Linked DNA regions of Sporomusa sphaeroides DSM 2875. The protein of the gene in region 1 interacts with the protein of each later gene in a pairwise test. Links are inferred from orthologs where the notes say so. Each region holds a gene or a part of one and is shown in the gene's direction. Other genes may lie near its edges. The genes, in order: SPSPH_RS11720 and recJ.

Evidence for each region.
Region 2: the proteins of SPSPH_RS11720 (region 1) and recJ interact in binary tests that used the Escherichia coli proteins (3 or more experiments, as listed by UniProt). The link is inferred for Sporomusa sphaeroides DSM 2875 from one-to-one orthologs.

What each region holds. Positions count from the first base shown.
Region 1 is NZ_CP146991.1:2,484,458-2,497,253, reverse strand. What follows is about bases 58-2,981. They hold SPSPH_RS11720 (DNA topoisomerase III), read left to right. Parts: upstream 58-454; coding sequence 455-2,509; downstream 2,510-2,981. Other genes in these bases: SPSPH_RS11715 (DEAD/DEAH box helicase), read right to left, coding at 2,628-2,981; SPSPH_RS11725 (GNAT family N-acetyltransferase), read left to right, coding at 58-397. Also shown: more of SPSPH_RS11725, read left to right, coding at 1-57; more of SPSPH_RS11715, read right to left, coding at 2,982-3,929; SPSPH_RS11710 (UxaA family hydrolase), read left to right, coding at 4,260-4,559; SPSPH_RS11705 (UxaA family hydrolase), read left to right, coding at 4,561-5,721; SPSPH_RS11700 (NAD(P)-dependent oxidoreductase), read left to right, coding at 5,814-6,692; SPSPH_RS11695 (ABC-F family ATP-binding cassette domain-containing protein), read left to right, coding at 7,098-9,014; SPSPH_RS11690 (arsenate reductase family protein), read left to right, coding at 9,093-9,428; SPSPH_RS11680 (hypothetical protein), read left to right, coding at 10,382-11,104; SPSPH_RS11675 (hypothetical protein), read left to right, coding at 11,400-12,002; SPSPH_RS11670 (ATP-binding protein), read right to left, coding at 12,004-12,796.
Region 2 is NZ_CP146991.1:2,177,990-2,184,270, forward strand. Bases 3,359-6,264 are described here. They hold recJ (single-stranded-DNA-specific exonuclease RecJ), read left to right. Parts: upstream 3,359-3,738; coding sequence 3,739-5,790; downstream 5,791-6,264. Other genes in these bases: SPSPH_RS10100 (LapA family protein), read left to right, coding at 3,359-3,660; SPSPH_RS10110 (adenine phosphoribosyltransferase), read left to right, coding at 5,811-6,264. In the rest of the region: protein translocase subunit SecD, read left to right, coding at 1-535; protein translocase subunit SecF, read left to right, coding at 549-1,457; SPSPH_RS10090 (hypothetical protein), read left to right, coding at 1,574-2,602; SPSPH_RS10095 (DUF456 family protein), read left to right, coding at 2,649-3,116; more of SPSPH_RS10100, read left to right, coding at 3,337-3,358; more of SPSPH_RS10110, read left to right, coding at 6,265-6,281. UniProt on the Escherichia coli protein: Single-stranded-DNA-specific exonuclease.

The sequences.
Region 1 (12,796 bases):
TTATCACAGTTATATATATAGGCAATTTTGGAATGAAGATTCTTGCATTGAAACCATGTATGACCAGTTTAAGAAGGTTTGCGAAAATGGTACACATATATTATTAAGTGCTGTAGAAAATGAGCGTCTAATTGGTTCAGTTATGGGTGTTATTTGTGAAGAATTATACGGTAATTGTAAACCTTTTATGATTTTGGAAAATATGATAGTTGATAATAAATGTAGAAATAAAGGAATTGGTAAAGCCTTGATTGCTGAAATCGAGAAAATTGCTATCGATAAAAATTGTACACAAATAATTTTAGTTACAGAAATTGATAGGATTGATGCCTGTAAATTTTACGAATCTGCTGGATATAGTCCTACTAAAAATAAGGGCTTCAAAAAGAAACTTTAAAAATACTAGTCATTTATTAGCAGCTTATTATGGAAAGACTATGGAGGACAAAAACCAATGGAATCGCAAAAATTACCCCCTAACTTAACATATCCTAAAACTTTACATAGACTATATATTGCTGAAAAACCGAGTATGGCAGCGGAAATTGCCAAATGCCTGCCAGGACCGGCAAGCCGCAAGGACGGTTGTATTCACACCGGCGGCGGGGTCATTACCTGGGGTTATGGACACATTCTGCGCCAGGCTGAGCCGGATGAATATGATCCTAAATATGAAAGATGGCGGGTAGAAGACTTGCCGATTATTCCGGAAAGCTGGAAGCTGCTTGTGGCCGATTCCTGCAAAAAACAGTTTGAGATTATTAAAAACCTGATTGAGCAGGCCAATGAAATCGTTCATGCCGGTGACCCTGACCGGGAGGGGCAGCTCTTAATTGATGAAGTGCTGGACTATGTACATAACCAAAAGCCGGTGCGCCGGCTGCTTTTAAATGCGCTTGATGAGCAAAGCATCAGGAAGGCCATTGCCAATCTTCGCGACAACCAGGATTTTCAGAACCTGAAGCAATCGGCGCTGGCCAGGTCACGGGCTGACTGGCTGATTGGCATGAATTTGTCCCGCGCTTATACCCTGGCGGCGCAGCGGGCCGGTCACCGGACGACACTCCCGGTTGGGAGGGTTAAAACCCCGACACTGGCGCTGGTAGTTCGCCGGGAACGCGAGATAGAGAATTTTAAGCAGGCAGACTATTTTACGCTCAAAGCTGATTTTGAGCATAGTGACACTATTTTTACAGCCTATTGGAAACCGCGGGAGGAGCAGTCGGGTCTTGATACCGAAGGCCGGCTGGCCGATAAGGCGATTGCCCAGGCCCTGCTGGAAATGCTGCAGGCGGCCACCGAGCCGGCGGCAGTAATCTCATGCGAAACAACGGAAAAGAAAGAACCGCAGCGATTGCCGCTGGCATTATCGACACTACAGGTTATGGCAGGCAAAAAGTTTGGCTATGACCCGCAGGTGGTTTTAGATACTGCCCAAAAGCTGTATGAACGAAAATTAACTACTTATCCGCGTTCTGACTGTGAGTTTTTACCTGAGTCACAACAGGATGATGCTGCCGTAATTCTTGGTAATCTGACAGGGTTGGCCCATCGTGAATTGGCTGGCTGGTCTGGCAAGGCAGACAGCCTGATTCGCAGCCGGGCCTGGAACGACAAAAAGATTACAGCCCACCATGCCATTATTCCCACTGTGGAGCGCTGCAATTTTGCCGCATTAAATGAAACCGAAAGAAATATATATTTTCTGATTGCCCAGGCATATATCGCCCAGTTCTATCCGGTGCATGTCTATGACCAGACACGGGCTGAGCTTGAACATGCCGGCGAAAGGTTTACCGCCAATGGCCGGATTATCAAGGAACTGGGCTGGAAAGAAGTATATGGTGCGGAAGCCGAAGAAAAGAAAGAAGAGGACAGCGGCACACTGCCGGCCATGAGCAAAGGGGACCGGGCGCGCTTTATCCAGGCTTCGGCCGAAAAGAAGTCAACAAAAGCACCAAGCCGGTTTACGGCAGCCACATTGCTGGCGGCTATGAAAGAAATTCATAAATATGTTAAAAACCCGGATTTAAAAAAGCAGTTGAAAGATGTGGCCGGCATTGGGACTGAAGCCACCCGGGCCACCATTATCAAAGAACTTATTGAACGTGGCTTTTTGCGGGAAGAAACCAAACGCAAGTACCTCAAACCAACCGAACCTGCGTATCTGCTTGTGGATATGCTGCCGGAAGAGCTCACTTATCCTGACTTTACCGCCTTATGGGAAGATATTTTGCGCCAAATGGCAGAAGGCAGTGCCAGTCTGGATGCTTTTTTGGGACAGCAGGCGCGGTTTGCGGCCAGTCTTTGTACCAAGGCCAAAGGGGCTGACATCCCGCTCAAGGGTGATCACCACTGTCCGCGCTGCCGCAAAGGGGTACTGCAGCTTAGAAACGGCAAGCATGGTAAGTTCTGGGGCTGTTCCCGTTACCCGGCCTGCCGGGCATCCTTTGATGATAAAAATGACAAGCCGGATATACCGGTACGAAAAGCACAAGGGCAAGGCTGATTACGCCTTGCCCTTGTGCTTTTATTTATCCTAACAGAAAGTATCACTTTCTTAAGAGCAGGATAAGGGCAACATCGGCTTCCACTGTCGCCAAAGGCCGGTGCAAGCCGTGTTTTCTTTATCTGCCTCTAGGAGCTTTGCTGCCGGAATTCGCTGCGTCTGCTTTAGGTTTCCGGCGGCTACGGAGATTGTTTCCGCCATGGCTGACGGCTTTTTTGTCGCCAGTCTTCTTGGCAGTCACCGGTTTTTCCGTAATCTTCTTAGTTGATGCCGGAGAAGCTTTTTTCGCATTTTTAATTACTTTTTGTCCGTTGGCTTTATATTTTTCAATAGAAGACTTGATTCCCTGCTCAATCAGCCGCAGATACATGTGTTCACCAGGACTAATGAAGGTGATGGCTGCCCCGGTTTGACCGGCCCGTCCGGTCCGGCCGATGCGGTGGATGTAGCTTTCGGGGTCGTGCGGGATATCATAACTGAAGACATGGGTGACGCCCTCAATGTCCAGGCCCCGGGCGGCAATGTCTGTGGCAACAAGGATTTGCAGCTTTGCCTCGCTAAACCGGCGCATAACCTGCATACGTTTAGCCTGTGACAAGTCGCCATGCAGCTCGTCAGCTTTATAGCCGCGCTGAATAAGGGCAGTATTGACAGCTTTGGCCCGTTCTTTAGTATGGCAAAATACAATGGCCAGATAAGGCTGCTGTTCATCAATCAGGCTGCAGAGTTTGTCAAGCTTGCCGGCCTCAGGCAGTTCAATCATGATTTGTTTGATTTCATCCAAGGTTACATTTTCCGTTTGGACGCGGATATCGGCCGGCTTGTCCATATAACGGGCGGCCAGTCCCCGTACCTTCGGCGGCATGGTTGCCGAGAACAGCAGGGTCTGCCGTTTGCTGGAAGTCAGCTTTATCAGTTCTTCCACTTCTTCTAAAAAGCCCATGTGCAGCATTTGATCGGCCTCATCCAGCACCAGCCGGGAAACACCGGCAAGCACCAGCGTTTTACGTCTGACATGGTCAAGCAAGCGGCCTGGTGTGCCGACTACGATGTGAGGCTGACCTTTCAACTTGCGGATTTGCTCATCCACCGCTTTGCCGCCATGTACCGACAAGACATTAATGCCAAGGATATTGGCCAGTTTGGCGGCCTCGGCCGTAATTTGCAGTGTTAATTCCCGAGTTGGGGTGATAATCAAAGCCTGTACATGGGGTGCCGAAATTTTTATTTTTTCCAAAATGGGCAGCAAAAAGGCCAGTGTCTTGCCGGTACCTGTCTGGGCTTGGGCAATAACATCTTTGCCTGCCAGCAAAATAGGAATTGCCTGGGCTTGTATCGGGGTAGGACGGGTAATTCCTGTTGTTTTTAAAAATTGAGTCAACTCAGGGCGGATGCCTAAGGCTGAAAAGTTTGTCGACATAGAAGGCACACCTTTCTTTTTCATAGTATGCGGTAAAGTCAGTTTGCACAAGCCGTAAAGCGGCTATGCGTGGTAAATATACAATATACTACTATTTTCCAGAAAAGTAAAGAGGCTTTACTGGAAGGTTTGGTGTCAGAGCCTAAGTTTTGTAGAAAACATATTGCCAAACAGCGGACAGAGGAAGCTATTCAAAGAGTCTATTATGGTGATGGTAAAATAAAATGGGGCCTTCAACAGGAATGGCATTGGTGAGGAGAGAAGAATATGACGATAATAACATTTCTTACGGTCAGAGTTGCAGTAATTATAAAATGAGGGGGAGAGCAGATGAGCATTGATGCAATTGTATTACATTCCACCGATAATGTGGCTACCGCAGTTCAGGACCTGAAAAAAGGCCAACAGGCTATAATTCGTTTGGGACGGGAGATCAATCGTGTAAGCATAATGGAAGATATCCCGTACGGTCATAAGTTTGCGGTGCGGAAAATCAATAACGAGGAAAACATTTTAAAGTATGGAGAGGTCATTGGCCGGGCAACGTCGGATATTGAAACCGGCTGCCATGCTCATATTCAAAATATTGAAAGCTTGCGTGGCCGCGGCGATCTTCAGAAGGAGGTATAACATGGAATTTATGGGTTATCGTCGTGCCAACGGTACAGTAGGGACGCGTAATTTTGTCGGTGTTCTGTCAGCGGTAGTATGTGTAAACGAGGTTGTAGAGTCGATTGTTCGTCAAGTGCAGGGTACTGCTCGCTTCACCCATCATCAAGGCTGCTGTCAAACGCCACTGGATATTGGAATTGTGAACAAAACTTTAATCGGATTGGGGGGCAACCCCAACTTACATTCGGTAATTATCGTGAGTCTTGGCTGTGAGAGCACCGATATCACAGGCGTAATCGAAGGTATTCGCGCAGCCGGCAAGCGGGTAGAGCATCTTATTGTTCAGGAGATTGGTGGTTCAGCACGGTCAACAGCGGCGGGAATTTTACTGGCGCAGGAAATGGTGAGAGAGGCCTCGTTTGCCAAACGTGAGGCTTTCCCAATCAGTGAACTGGTTATGGGCATGAAATGCGGCAGTTCTGATACCACATCCGGCTTGGTGCCCAATCCAGCTATTGGTGTAGCCTCTGACTTATTGGTAGCTGCCGGTGGGATATCAATTTTAGGTGAGGTTACAGAGTTCATCGGAGCTGAGCACATATTAGCCAAACATGCCGCGAATGAAACAGTGGCTCAGGAAATCTACAGATTGGTTGAACGTATGGAAAAAAGAGCAATGGTGGTCGGTGAGGATATTCGCGGCGGGCAGCCTACCGGTGGCAATATCAAGGGAGGCCTTACCACCATTGAAGAAAAGTCACTTGGGGCCATCGCCAAAGCCGGATCGGCACCTATCCAGGCAGTCTATGAATACGGTGAACAGCCTACGGTTAAAGGGCTGGTAGTAATGGATTCCCCCGGGAGGGAGCCGGAGATATTAACAGGTTTGGCTGCTGCGGGTGCCAATGTAATTGTCTTTGCAACCGGCCGGGGAGCGCCGCAGGGATTTCCGTTCGTGCCGGTGCTTAAAATTACCGGTAGCCGCACTGCTGCCGAAAAAATGAGTGATCATATTGATATGAACCTGAGTGCGGTAATTGAGGGCAGTGATACAATCCCGGATGCCGGGCATCGTATTCTGGAAGAAGTGACTCATATTGCTTCAGGGGCTATGACCAAGGCGGAAATATCGGGATATGTCAATTCAATGGATATTTATATGCGGGGGCCGGTTATCTAGACTGCTGAAGTAATTTTTGATAATGAAAGAGAACTGCCGTTGTTTAAAGAAGAAGCTACGTAAATTGAATTTGCAGAAATGGAGTGGAAAACATGGCTGTAACAGTAAAAAACACAGTAGTAGGCTTTGTTGGGATTGGTGTTATGGGTAAGAGCATGGCAGGGCATTTGCTGAAGGCCGGTTATCCTGTACGGGTATATAACCGGACTAAAGCCAAAGCCGAGGATTTACTTAAGCAGGGTGCGGTATGGGAAGAAACGATAGCCGGATTAGCAGCCAATTGCAATGTGATTATCACGATGATTGGCTATCCCAAAGATGTCGAAATAGTTTATTTGGGTGATGACGGTTTATTAAAAAATGCCAGCCAGGGAACATATTTTTTGGATATGACTACGTCGTCACCAGAACTAGCAATCCGTATTTACCGGGAAGCGAAGGCAAAAAACATGCAGGCTCTTGACGCGCCAGTCTCAGGCGGTGATATTGGGGCAAAAGAAGCACGGCTTGCCATTATGGTGGGCGGTGAGCCGGGGGCTTTTGCCGCTGTCCGGCCGATTTTGGAATTGATGGGTAAAAATATTGTTTTACAAGGCGCCGCCGGGGCAGGCCAGCATACTAAGATGTGCAATCAGATTGCAATCGCAAGCAACATGATGGGCGTATGCGAGGCAATGGCTTACGCAAAAAAGGCTGGCCTTAATCCCAGCCTTGTACTCCAAAGTATTGAGACCGGGGCGGCAGGCAGTTGGTCACTGAGCAATCTGGCTCCCAGGATGTTGGCCGGCAATTTTGAGCCAGGCTTTTATGTTAAGCATTTTATTAAAGATATGAAAATTGCTATTGAATCTGCTCAACAAATGGGCTTGGATACTCCGGGACTGCAGCAGGCAATCAAGCTATACGAGCAGTTGGCAAGCCAAGGGGAGGAAGACAGCGGAACTCAGGCATTATTCAAATTGTATCAGTAATTTAGGATAATGTGTTCTTAATGGGCATCACCATTTGCCCAGACTTTACAGGACATTCCTGGAAAAATTGAGATAATGTGATACAAATCCTAAGTTTTGCAGTAAAAAAATATAAAAAGCTCTGCAGTACAGCATTTTATACGCACTGCAGAGCTCTTCTTTTGGTATAGTAGCTTATTGTACCAGCCATTCTTGGTGTCCGCAAAAGCCATTGCGATTCAAGCGCAGGGATTGCCTGAACTTGAACAGGCCTAGGTCGGTAATGTCGGTTTAGGCTATGTGTAAGTAAAATGTGATATACCATTTCCATAAAAGTAAAGAGTCTTTCTTCATATAAAAAGCTATTTGTGTTAAAATGAGAAAGAAAAACCTTGGCAGATACTATATATACAAAAGGAATGGAATATGAATTTATTAACAATAGAGAATCTTACCAAAAGCTACGGTGAACGAGTATTATTCGGCAATGTTACCTTTGGCATTGATGATGGAGATAAAATTGGGCTTATTGGGGTCAACGGCACCGGCAAATCTACTTTTTTGAAAATTATCGCAGGTGTGGATACCGCAGATTTTGGCAAAATAACGGCAGGTAGCGGTATAAAGGTTGAATATCTACCACAAAATCCTGAGTTTGATGCCCAGGCTACCGTATTGGAGCAGGTGTTTAGAGGCCATTCACCGGTTATGCAGGTATTGAGAGACTATGAACAAGCTTTGGTAGAGGCACAGCGTTATCCTGATGATGCTGTGCGCCAGAAACGGCTTATCAGCTTAACGCAGCAGATGGACACACAAAATGCCTGGCAGCTGGAAAGTGATGCCAAAATCATACTTACCAAGCTGGGGATTACTGATTTTGCCGCCATTGTCAGTACCCTGTCCGGTGGTCAGCGCAAACGGGTGGCACTAGCCAGTGCGCTCATTAATCCTGCCGACGTGTTAATACTGGACGAGCCCACTAACCATATTGATAACGACACTGTAGCCTGGCTGGAACAATATTTGGCTAAGCGCAAAGGCGCACTTATTATGATTACCCATGACAGGTATTTTCTTGACCGGGTAACCAACCGCATTATCGAATTGGATAAAGGCAAGTTATATACATATACCGGCAATTACAGCAATTTCCTGGAGCTGAAGGCCGAGCGGGAAGACCAGCAGGAAGCCAGTGAACGCAAACGGCAGAATATCCTGCGCAATGAGTTGGCTTGGATACGGCGGGGAGCGCAGGCCCGCAGCACCAAGCAAAAGGCCAGGATTGAGAGGTTTGAGCAGCTTAGCGCCCAGACTCCGGATGGCAGACAAGGCCAAATAGAGATAACGGCAGGTGCCAGTCGTTTGGGGCGCAAGATTATCGAGATGGAGCATATCGGCCAAGCCTTTGAAGCTAGTACGTTAATCAATGACTTCAGTTATATTGTCCTTAAAGACGACAGAGTAGGTATTATCGGGCCTAACGGCAGCGGTAAATCCACTTTACTTAATATCATTGCCGGACGGCTCATTCCTAACCAAGGTCAGGTTGAAATCGGCCAAACGGTGAAAATTGGTTACTTTTCTCAGGAAAGCACCGAAATGAACCAAGACTTGCGGGTTATTGAATATATTAAAGAAGAAGCTCACTTTCTGCCGACAGCCGACGGCGGTACTCTTAGTGCCGCTCAGCTATTAGAACGTTTTCTCTTTCCGCCTAATCTGCAGTGGACACCGATTGCCAAGCTGTCAGGCGGGGAGAAGCGCCGCCTGTTCTTATTGCGGGTGCTCATGAGTGCGCCTAATGTGCTCTTGCTGGACGAACCGACCAATGATCTGGATATCCAGACCTTAAGCATTCTGGAAGACTATCTTGACGACTTCCCGGGTGCTGTTATTGTGGTATCCCATGACAGATATTTTCTTGACCGGCTTGTGGAAAAAATATTTGCCTTTGAAGGTGACGGCAGGATTACACAGTATCCTGGCAACTACTCCGATTATCAGGAAAGAGTCAGTATGCTGGAAGCTGAAGCTTTACCTACAAATAAGAATAAAAATACTGCAGATAAAAAAATTGCGGCACAAGACAAGCCCAAAGAACGGCCACGCAAACTGTCTTTCAAGGAACAGCGTGAGTATGAGCAAATAGATGAAGTAATTGCCGGTGTAGAACAGGAGCTTTCTCAGGTAGCCCACGCCATCAATACCGCCGGCAGCAACTTTGAACTGTTACAGGAGCTTACCGCAAAACAGCAGGATTTAGAGTTAAGACTAAACGAATTATTGGATCGCTGGACCTATCTTAATGAGCTGGTAGAAGAGCTTGATAATAATAATTGATAAAAAGGAGTGAGTACCTTGATAGTCTCGCCATTATTCTACCGTTTTAGAGCTGACAAGGTACTAATCTGACAGGCTATGAACATACAGATATTTGGCACGAAAAAATGTCAGGATACCAGGAAGGCCGAGCGCTATTTCAAGGAGCGCAAGATACCGTTTCAATTTGTCGATCTGACAGTGCGCGGTTTAAGCAAGGGCGAACTAGACAAGGTCAGGGCGGCTGTCGGCGGACTGGAAAACCTGATTGACAAAACAGGCAAAGAATACGAAAAACGTAATTTGAAGTATTTGGTGCACAATGTGGAAGAAATGCTGCTCAATCACCCGTTGCTCTTAAGAACTCCGGTGGTACGGAACGGGGCTAAGGCTACTGTGGGGTATTGCCCGGAGGTTTGGGGTGGTTGGAGTTAGAATGAGGTCAATATGATTTGCAGGTTTTTCCTGCTAACCTTAGCGCTAATATCAAAGAATGCTATAAGCTCTTGGCGGTTTAGGAAACCTTCAACTTTAACAGTAGAAAAGTAAAAAAATCAGCATACACCATTCACCGGGAGGCAGGTTCTCAGGAAGCTGTCTCTCGTATTTTTTTGCGCAAAAGCAGAAGCTGCCTCCAGTGTTATTGAGACAGCTCCTCCTAATCGGTTTTCTTTTTAATTTGCTAATTTCTTCGAAAAATCAGCTTTTTTCCATATAGGGGACTTATAGCTGTTAAGTTTAACTATAATTAATGCTGTACGGTCGCTAAAACCCTAGCAAGCGTGATTTGTACATCCAATATAATTGGCCGCTGGCACGGAGCCCGCTTTATCGTTATTGCGAAGACGGCCAATAAAAGCCTGATCCTACTGTTAGCCGACAAATTGAAAGCGCTTGCTGCCGAAACCAAATTTGCAATTGGTGAGGAAATGGTATCGATTCGGCTAGCGATCGGTCATACGGTTTCACAGGACTATGATACTGTCGACTATCTGATTGAACGTGCCATTAAGGATTCACTTGAGAGAAGAGCCCCGGAAGCGCCGCCGGCGCCGGAGAAGCCTCAGGCGGATAAAGCCACGGTTGTCAGCAGGCAGCGCAAGGAAAGCAGTTTTCACTCTGCCAGCTCCAGACGGTAATCCTTATAGGAAGATGATACGATTAATTTTTATTTATCCTAATGATGCATAATTACAGGAGGAGACTAAATGAAAAAAATATTTTTGTTTTTCACAGCAGTTATTGCTATGACCTTTTTTATGTCATTTCAGTCGGAAGTTAAAGCGGCCTCTACGTGACGTCTTAATATACCTCCCGGTTCGGTTGAGGTTGTAGCATTAACTAAAGTTTATAAGGTTGGGGAAGCATTTCGCACTAGCGATGTAGGCATGCATATTTATTATGCTAAAAATCGTTCTAACTATCATGGACATAAAGAGTTAAAGTACTGGGCTAATGGAGTATCAATTGCAGAGGGTTACATATTTAAAACTCCTGGTAAAAAAACGATCACTATAAAATATCAGGGTAAGCAAGGGCAATATGATTTGCAGGTTTTTCCTGCTAACCTCGGCGCTAATATCAAAGAATGTTATATATTAAACGCTCCTCCAGAGTTTTCGTATAGACAAACATTAGATTTATTTGACCCTTCTGATATTACAGTAAGATGTGTTTATACCAATGGTGCAACTGATGACTTTAGAGCGAGCGACTTAGAGTTTTATGCTAACGGTGTTAAGCTATCGAAAGGATATAAGTTTAAAGAAGCTGGCAATAAAAACTTTGTCATTCGCTTAGGAAACTACAATATTAAACAAACACTAACAGTAGTTCCTGCTTTTGATAAGGCTGTAAGCCGTTATGAGCTTATAAATCAACCTGATCAAACCAAATATAAAGTTGGGGAAGCTTTTCATACCTGCAAATATACTGTAAGATGTTACTTTGAAGACAATACTACAGCGGATTTTAGTGGCGATCAGCTTGATATAACTGCCAATGGTGTACAGATGCATGAAAACTATGTTTTTGTTAGCCCAGGGGACAAGAAAATTATTATATCTCTTGGCGGTTTCAGGCAAACTTCGACGTTAACAGTAGAAAAGTAAAAAATCAGCATACACCGTTCACCGAGAGGCAGGTTCTTAGGAATCTGTCTCTCGTATTTTTTTGCTCAAAAGAAGAAGGCTGCCTCCATTGTTATTGAGACAGCCCTCCTGGCAGAGTTTCCTTTTAATTTAATTCGCCAATTTCTTCCACATCCGGAATTTATAACTATTACGTTTAACTATAATTAAAGTCTATGCCCGGCGCATTACCCAGTATTTCCGGGAACAAGGCTATCTTGTCGCTAGGGCTGTTATTCCCGCCCAGACGATTGAAAATGGCGCCGTAACCATCCAGGTGCTGATTGGACAATACGACCAAATTCAGGTGCGGAATAATTCTGACCTGCGTCAGACGGCGATTGATCGTGTGCTGAGCCCCCTGAAAAGCGGCCAGTATATCCGCAAGGAAACCCTGGAACGGACACTGCTGCTGCTATCCGCTACGGACGGTATCAGCAGCAAGGCGACCTTAACGGCAGGCGGCGCACCCGGCACCTCCAGCGGCATTGCCAAAACGACCAGCATCTACGAAAGCGTTATCCTTAAGCGTTCCCGTGACTTTAATCTCACAGGCCGTATCGGCTTTGACCATAAGGAACTGGAAGACCGCATTGACTATTTTGGCTCCAACGGCCGTAAATCCGCCGATGTGTGGAATCTTGGCATCAGCGGCAACAGTCGTGACAATGCCGGTGGCGGCGGCTACAATAGCTTTGGCCTTACCTTCGCGCTGGGACACCTCGACATGGATTCGGCGGATGCGGTTACCGCTGACAGCAGCGCTCACACCGCCGGACACTATACGAAAGCCAACCTGAATCTCTACCGGATACAAAGCCTTGCCCCGGTATCTGATACCGGAGCAAGGCTTTGTTTGTCGGACGGAGGATTATTTTAATTCAAGGAATACTGAATGATCGCGATTCGGCAACTGTTTCCGGCAGTTTCAAAGAGACGGCAACTTTGAATACTTGTTGTTCACAATACATAGAGCAATAACCGTGGTATTTGGAAGTTAGGGCTTTCACACTGGCAAGCCCCATTCCATGATTATTGCCATGTTTTGAGGATACAAAACCATCGTCTTGATGTATAACGGAGCCGCAAAAAGAATTAGCAATTTTAATTACCAGATGATTCTTGGCTATGGTGGTTTTAATGTCAATAAAACGCAACTGATCTGGAGGCATTTTACTGCAGGCTTCAACAGCGTTTTCCAGGCAGTTGCCAAGAATAACGCACAGGTCTTGATCATCAATGCCTAAATTGCCGGGCAAATGCAAGTTTGTATTTACAATAATACCTTGCTCCTGGGCCGCCTTTAGGTAATAGCTAATGAGAGCATCCGCAATTTGGTTGGAACAAACTTTCGGGAGAGAAATGTCGTCATAGTGATTGCAAAGCTGGCCCAGATAAATTTCTGCCGCAGCCGAGTCTTTTTTTACTAGAAATTCTAAGCATGTCACAAGATGATGACGCAAGTCATGGCGCATTATTTTCATAGCGTTAATACTATCGTTTAGGTTGCGATAATGCTCGTGCTGCAAGGCCAGTTGTTTTTCTGCTTGCTGGTTGCGCATTGTCTGATAGATTGCTGTGGCAACCAGGTAATAGGTAAAAAGAATCAATAAGGTATTTACTACCAGCGGAATGAAGTTGGATAGCAAATATGTTCTTTGTACCCCATAAAAT
Region 2 (6,281 bases), 310 kb from region 1 along the record:
TGTCGGTCCGACTTTAGGCGAAGATTCCAAAGCCAAGAGTGTGGAAGCTTTTGTAATTGGCATTGCTGCCATTGTTATTTTTATGCTGCTTTTCTACCGGGTTTCTGGTTTTGTTGCCAACGTAGCCCTGGTTTTGTATGTAATGTTGCTGTTAGCTAGCCTGAAAATGCTTAATGCCACATTAACCCTGCCGGGTATCGCCGGTATTATTTTGTCAATGGGTATGGCTGTTGATGCCAATGTGCTTATCTTTGAGCGCTTTAAGGAAGAATACCGTAATGGTAAAACCCTGAGGGCCGCCATCGATGCGGGTTTTACCCGCGCATTTTCTACTATTTTGGACTCAAATATCACCACCCTGATTGTCGCAGCAGTACTCTTTTTCCTGGGAACAGGGCCGATTAAAGGTTTTGCTGTTACCTTGGGCCTGGGGATTGTTTTGAGTATGTTTACCGCCATTACAGCCACCCGGTTTATGTTAAAAATTCTTATAAACGCCAATATCATTAAAAATGGCAAGTTTTTCGGGGCTTAGGGGGGAGAAAGAGATGAATTTTGATATTGTTAAACGACGTAAGTGGTGGTATTTACTCTCGGTATGCCTTCTCCTTCCCGGCCTGCTGTCAATAGCAATCCAAGGCTTCAATTTAGGCATTGATTTTACCGGCGGCACATTGTTGGATCTAAAATTTTCCCGGCCTGTTACCGTAGCCGAGGTGCGGGATGTGCTTAAAGACTATCAATTGGAGAATAGTACAATTCAGTTAGCCTTGACAGGGCAAGAGTCTGTTTCCCCTAATGTATTTATCCGCTCCCATGTATTAAACGAGGATGAACGCCGTGCCGTGCTGAAAGGTTTCGAAACCAAGCTAGGGGCTTTTGAAGTTCTGCGGGTGGAAAAGGTTGGCGCCGTTGTCGGTTCTGAACTGACCCGGCAAGCTGTTTTTGCTTTGGTAATCTCCTGGGTGCTCATGATTGTGTACATCACATACCGCTTTGAATTCAAATTTGCGGTTTGCGGGATTTTGGGATTAGTTCATGACGTAATCATTACCATCGGTGCCTTTTCGCTTTTGCAAAAAGAGATCGATGCTGCCTTTGTCGCTGCCCTGTTAACAGTTGTCGGTTATTCCATTAATGACACCATTGTTATTTTTGATAGAATTAGAGAAAATCTGCGAAACTACAAGAAAAATGATGACATTGAAGAACTGGTTAACCGCAGTGTATGGCAGACTATGACCCGCTCAATCTATACTGTGCTGACAGTGCTGTTTGCTGCCGGGTCCCTCTATTGGTTTGGCGGCGAAACAACGAAAAATTTCTCGCTAGCGCTGCTAATCGGTATTGCTGTCGGTGCCTATTCCTCGATATTTACTTCCAGCCAGCTGTGGGTTGACTGGAAAGAATATGATGAAAAGCGGCGTGTTGAAGTGAAAGCAAAAGGCGCCAAGTAAAACATTTAATTTATATGATGAAATCAAAAAGCCTGAGGAAAATAAATTACCTCAGGCTTTTTTGCACCATTAACGCCCCGGGGTAATATCCTATTAGCAGGCAGGGGGCGATACGTATGGGCGTGATACTACCGGCATTGTCGCTGGCCATTGTTCATATTGCCGGTGATAATGTAGCTGTTGTTCCGGCCATGGCTTCGTTATTAGGCAATGGTATTTATGCTACCGTATTTCTGGCTTATATGATATTTGGCTCCATAGTGGCAGGTGTTTCTGCCTGGATTGGCGCAAGAAGCGGGCGTGAGTTGCCAGCTGTGGTTAAGCGGTTATTTGGGGTGCGCGGCAAATGGCTGCTGGCACTTTCCGTACTGGCGGTATCGTTACCGGCCAGCACATTAACCGGTGGTTATTTTGCCGGACAATTGTTGCAGCAGTTTACGGGGATCCCCTATACAATGGCAGTCCCGCTCTGTATAGTGGCGTGTTCTTTGCTGGCAGCCGGTTATGGCCGGGAAATACTTCAGCTTTCTAATTATTTGGCACTGCTATTTATTCCGGCAATCGGGATGATGGTAGTTATGCTGCAGGATACTATTCCGATAGTATCCTTTGAAAGCCTGATTTCGTTCGAGAATATCAGCTGGCCTTTAGTATTGGCGCTCATTGGCTATAATGCCGGAGGCATGCGTTCAGCCCTGGTAGTGGAAACGGGAACCTATTTTGCGGCAAAAAATTATACAGGCGTGTATTTGGCGATATTGGCAAAATTTTTTGAGGGCTTTTTTACCCTGGTGCTGGCTCATCTGGCACTGACAAGCGGTGCTCCGGGTTTACTGCCATTGTCGACAGTTGCCGACAGGACGTTTGGTAATTGGCTCGCACTCGGGTTTGACAGTATCTTATTTTGCATTTTGATCAATACAATGGTTCCGGCCATGTTAGTTAATGCTAAACAGCTTAGTGTAATTACCAATTTTAACTTTTGGCCGGCTCTCGGCTTATCTGCTGTATTTGTATGGGCCGGCAGTTATGCTAAACTGGAAACCATTCTTATGCTCATGAGTGTTACCGGGGTGATTATGACGGTTTTTATTGGCTGCATAGCGTACTTTCTACATAAACAGGAGGCTAACAAGTTACACTAATAGTACCAATAGGCAGAGCGGTGTGAAACGAGGTAAGTAACTTTTGGTGGTCAAATTTTTCGTAACATTTATAATGGTAACAGGTCTTTTTTGTACAGTAACCCTAAAACTGCCGGGAACGCTGCTTATATTACTCGGGGCTGCTTTTTACGGTGCCGTTACCGGGTATGTGAGTGCTGCTCCCTGGCTGGTTGCCTTATTGGTATTAATTTCAATTACGGCCGAGGTGGGAGGCAGAGTACTCAGGCTATATTTGACACGAAGTTATTCTGTATCACCTGTGTTTAGTGCTAATTGTACGGCAACTCATTTGGCGGGTATGCTGGCCACTAATGCCTTGCTTGGACCGCTTCTCGGACTTGCTGTGTGGGAATTAGTTGCCGGTAAAACATTGCTGCCCCGGGGTGATACGGTTACCAGTGTACTTTTGCGGTTAGCCGGAGTGGCATGCTTTAGATTTGCTTGCGGGCTTATCATGATTGTGCTTATCCATATGTATTTATTTTTACCCTAACAGAAAGTATAACTTTCTTAAGAGCAGGATCAACATCGGCTTCCGCCGTCGCCAGAGGCTCGGCGCAAGCCATGTTTTCTTTATAACTCACATCCCAAAGGACTCAACAGGCGGTTGCCTGTTTTTGCTTTTATTTGCCGAAATCGCTAATTTTAAAAGGAATATTCAAGTTTTTGCGAGAATACTACCGTTAAGATATATTTGTGGATGGTGATAAAATATGATGAATTTATTATTTGCTTTTGTGTTCGCCTTATTGGTTGCCGTTTTTGCTGTGCAAAATTCGCTGCCGGTGACTGTAAGCTTTTTAATGTGGAGTTTTCAAACCTCGCTGGTTATCATTATTTTGGGAGCAGCTACCTTTGGCGCGATGACTATTCTGTCACTTTCATTGCTGGTACAGTTCAAGCTTAGACGCACCATCACTAAGTTAACCGAAACACAGCGGCAATTAGAAGCGGAAAATCATGAACTAAAAGCTAAGCAGGAAATCCAGCAGGAAACTCCTCAGGAGATCCAGCCGCAAAATCAGCAAAATTGCTAAGAACAGGCAAAGTTGCAAAATGTTACACTGTATACTACAATTATCTAATATAGCATTACGGAGGTCTGCAAACTTTATATGGCTAGGCTGCAAAAGGCATGGAGGTTATTTCCAGTTAAGCGTGAACTGGCAAGTGAACTCAGCCGGAAACTTAATATATCCAGGCATATTGCCCAGGCGCTGATAAATCGTGGCATTACAGACGAGCAGAAGGCTGTTGAATTTTTATATGCCGGCATGGAACATATTGCGGACCCATATTTACTCAAAGATATGGGAACTGCTGCCCTGAGAATTGCTCATGCACTGGCAGCCGGGGAGAAAATTACGGTCTATGGCGACTATGATGTAGATGGGATTACTGCCTGTGCAATTTTATACAAAACCTTAAGCCGGTTGGAGGCTAATGTTGAATTTTACATTCCAGACAGGCAAAGCGAAGGCTATGGCCTTAATATCGCCGCGTTAAACAATCTGAAACAGACAGGAACCACCTTGGTGATTACCGTTGACTGCGGCATCAGTGCCATAAAAGAAATTGAGGCTGTACAAGGGCAGCTGGATATAATCGTAACCGACCATCACCAGCCGCCGCCGCAGCTGCCGCCGGCGTTAGCCATTATCAATCCTAAACAGCCTGGTTGCGCCTATCCGGAAAAAAATTTAGCCGGAGTTGGTGTTGCCTTCAAGCTGTGTCAAGCTTTATGGCAGCATTATCATGGAACTGGTAATAATTTTTTCGATTATATAGAGATTGTGGCCATTGGCACAATTGCCGATATTGTCCCGCTTACCGGAGAAAACCGGATATTGGTCAAGCTGGGACTAAACCGGCTGCTTACTACCGATAACCCGGGGATAAAGGCGTTGGTGGAAGTGTGTGGCCTGACAGGCAAAGGTATTGATAGTGGCAGTGTGGGGTTTGTCATTGCCCCACGGCTTAATGCCGTAGGGCGTGTCAGTCAGGCCGCCGCCGGGGTAAAACTGCTGCTTACCAATGACTCCGAGTATGCGCGCGAACTGGCAAACCTGTTAGACGAAGAAAACTCCGCCCGCCAAACCATCGAAAAATTAATACTGGCTAAGGCTGAAGAACAGCTTGAAACCATAGAGTTAAGTACGGCCAAGGTGTTAGTGTTGGCTGGTGAAGATTGGCATTCCGGAGTTATTGGCATTGTAGCTTCGCGTTTGGTAGAAAAATATTATAAGCCGGTAATTATGATTAGTATCCAGGAGGGGTATGGCAAAGGCTCCTGCCGCAGTATCCCGGCGTTTGATATTTATACAGCTTTGTCGCGCTGTTCTGATATACTAACTCAGTTTGGCGGTCATCACCAGGCTGCCGGGCTGACAATTCCGGCTGAAAATATCCCGCTGCTCAGGGAACGGTTACAGGCTATTGCGACAGAAACATTGTCAGCAGCAGATTATGTACCGATTCTTACTATTGATTCGGTTCTGGCGCTGGAAGAAGTCAATGCTGCCTTTATCGAGCAATTAGCCTGCCTTGAACCATATGGCTTTGCCAATCCGAGTCCGCTCTTTGCCTGCCGGAATGTTAAGCTGAGGGAAAAGCGGCTTGTCGGACAACAAAGTCGGCATTTGAAACTTACCTTGGAGCATACGTCAGTTAATGATGTCATTGCCTGGAATATGGGGGAATTATCAGATAATCTTACTTGTAATGAAACCATAGATATGGTATTTGTCCCTAAGTATAATGAATGGCAAGGTCACAAAAAATTGCAGCTTACAGCGCGGGATGTTCGCCAATCGCTTGATCGGCAGACACAGGCAAAACTAAATGCAATTGCGCCTGACCGCGATTGTGTAAGTCAGGTATATTTGACGTTAAAACGATACAATAGGTCTGGTTTGCATGATTTGTCCCTTCAGAATATTTCGGATAATATTTTCAGCAACTATAAAGAAACTTTATCTGAACGGGTTATTGACTTATCGCTAGCCATTTTGGGGGAGCTAAAATTACTAACCCGGGAATTCGTTGAGCAGGATGTGTTTAGGATTCACCTTCAACCTGCACCGACGACCAAGCTTGAACTGACAGATTCACCTACATTCAGGGAAAGCATAAGACTGCGTGAAGAGTTCTTGAATCAGCATATTTAGTTTGAGGGGGTTCATCCATAATGGATCTACAGGAAAAAATTCGCAATATACCCGATTTTCCTCAACCGGGAATTCAATTTAAAGATATTACCACTTTGCTCAAAGACGGAAAAGCCTTCCGCTTAGCCATCGATAGACTGGCAGAGCCTTATAAACAGCAACCGATTGATATTGTTATCGGTCCTGAGGCAAGAGGATTTGCGGTTGGTGCTCCTGTCGCGTATGTCTTGGGAGCCGGTTTTGTGCCTGTTCGTAAACCAGGTAAACTGCCGGCAGAAATCGTAAGCTATGAGTATTCTTTAGAGTATGGTAAAGGTTCTTTGGAAATTCATAAAGATGCTATTGTACCAGGGAGCCGGGTACTAATTGTTGACGATTTGCTGGCAACAGGCGGTACTACTCTGGCAACCATTAAAATGGTAGAACAATTAGGTGGTACGATTGTAGGTCTGGCTTTTCTGGTCGAATTATCTTTCTTAAATGGCCGTCAA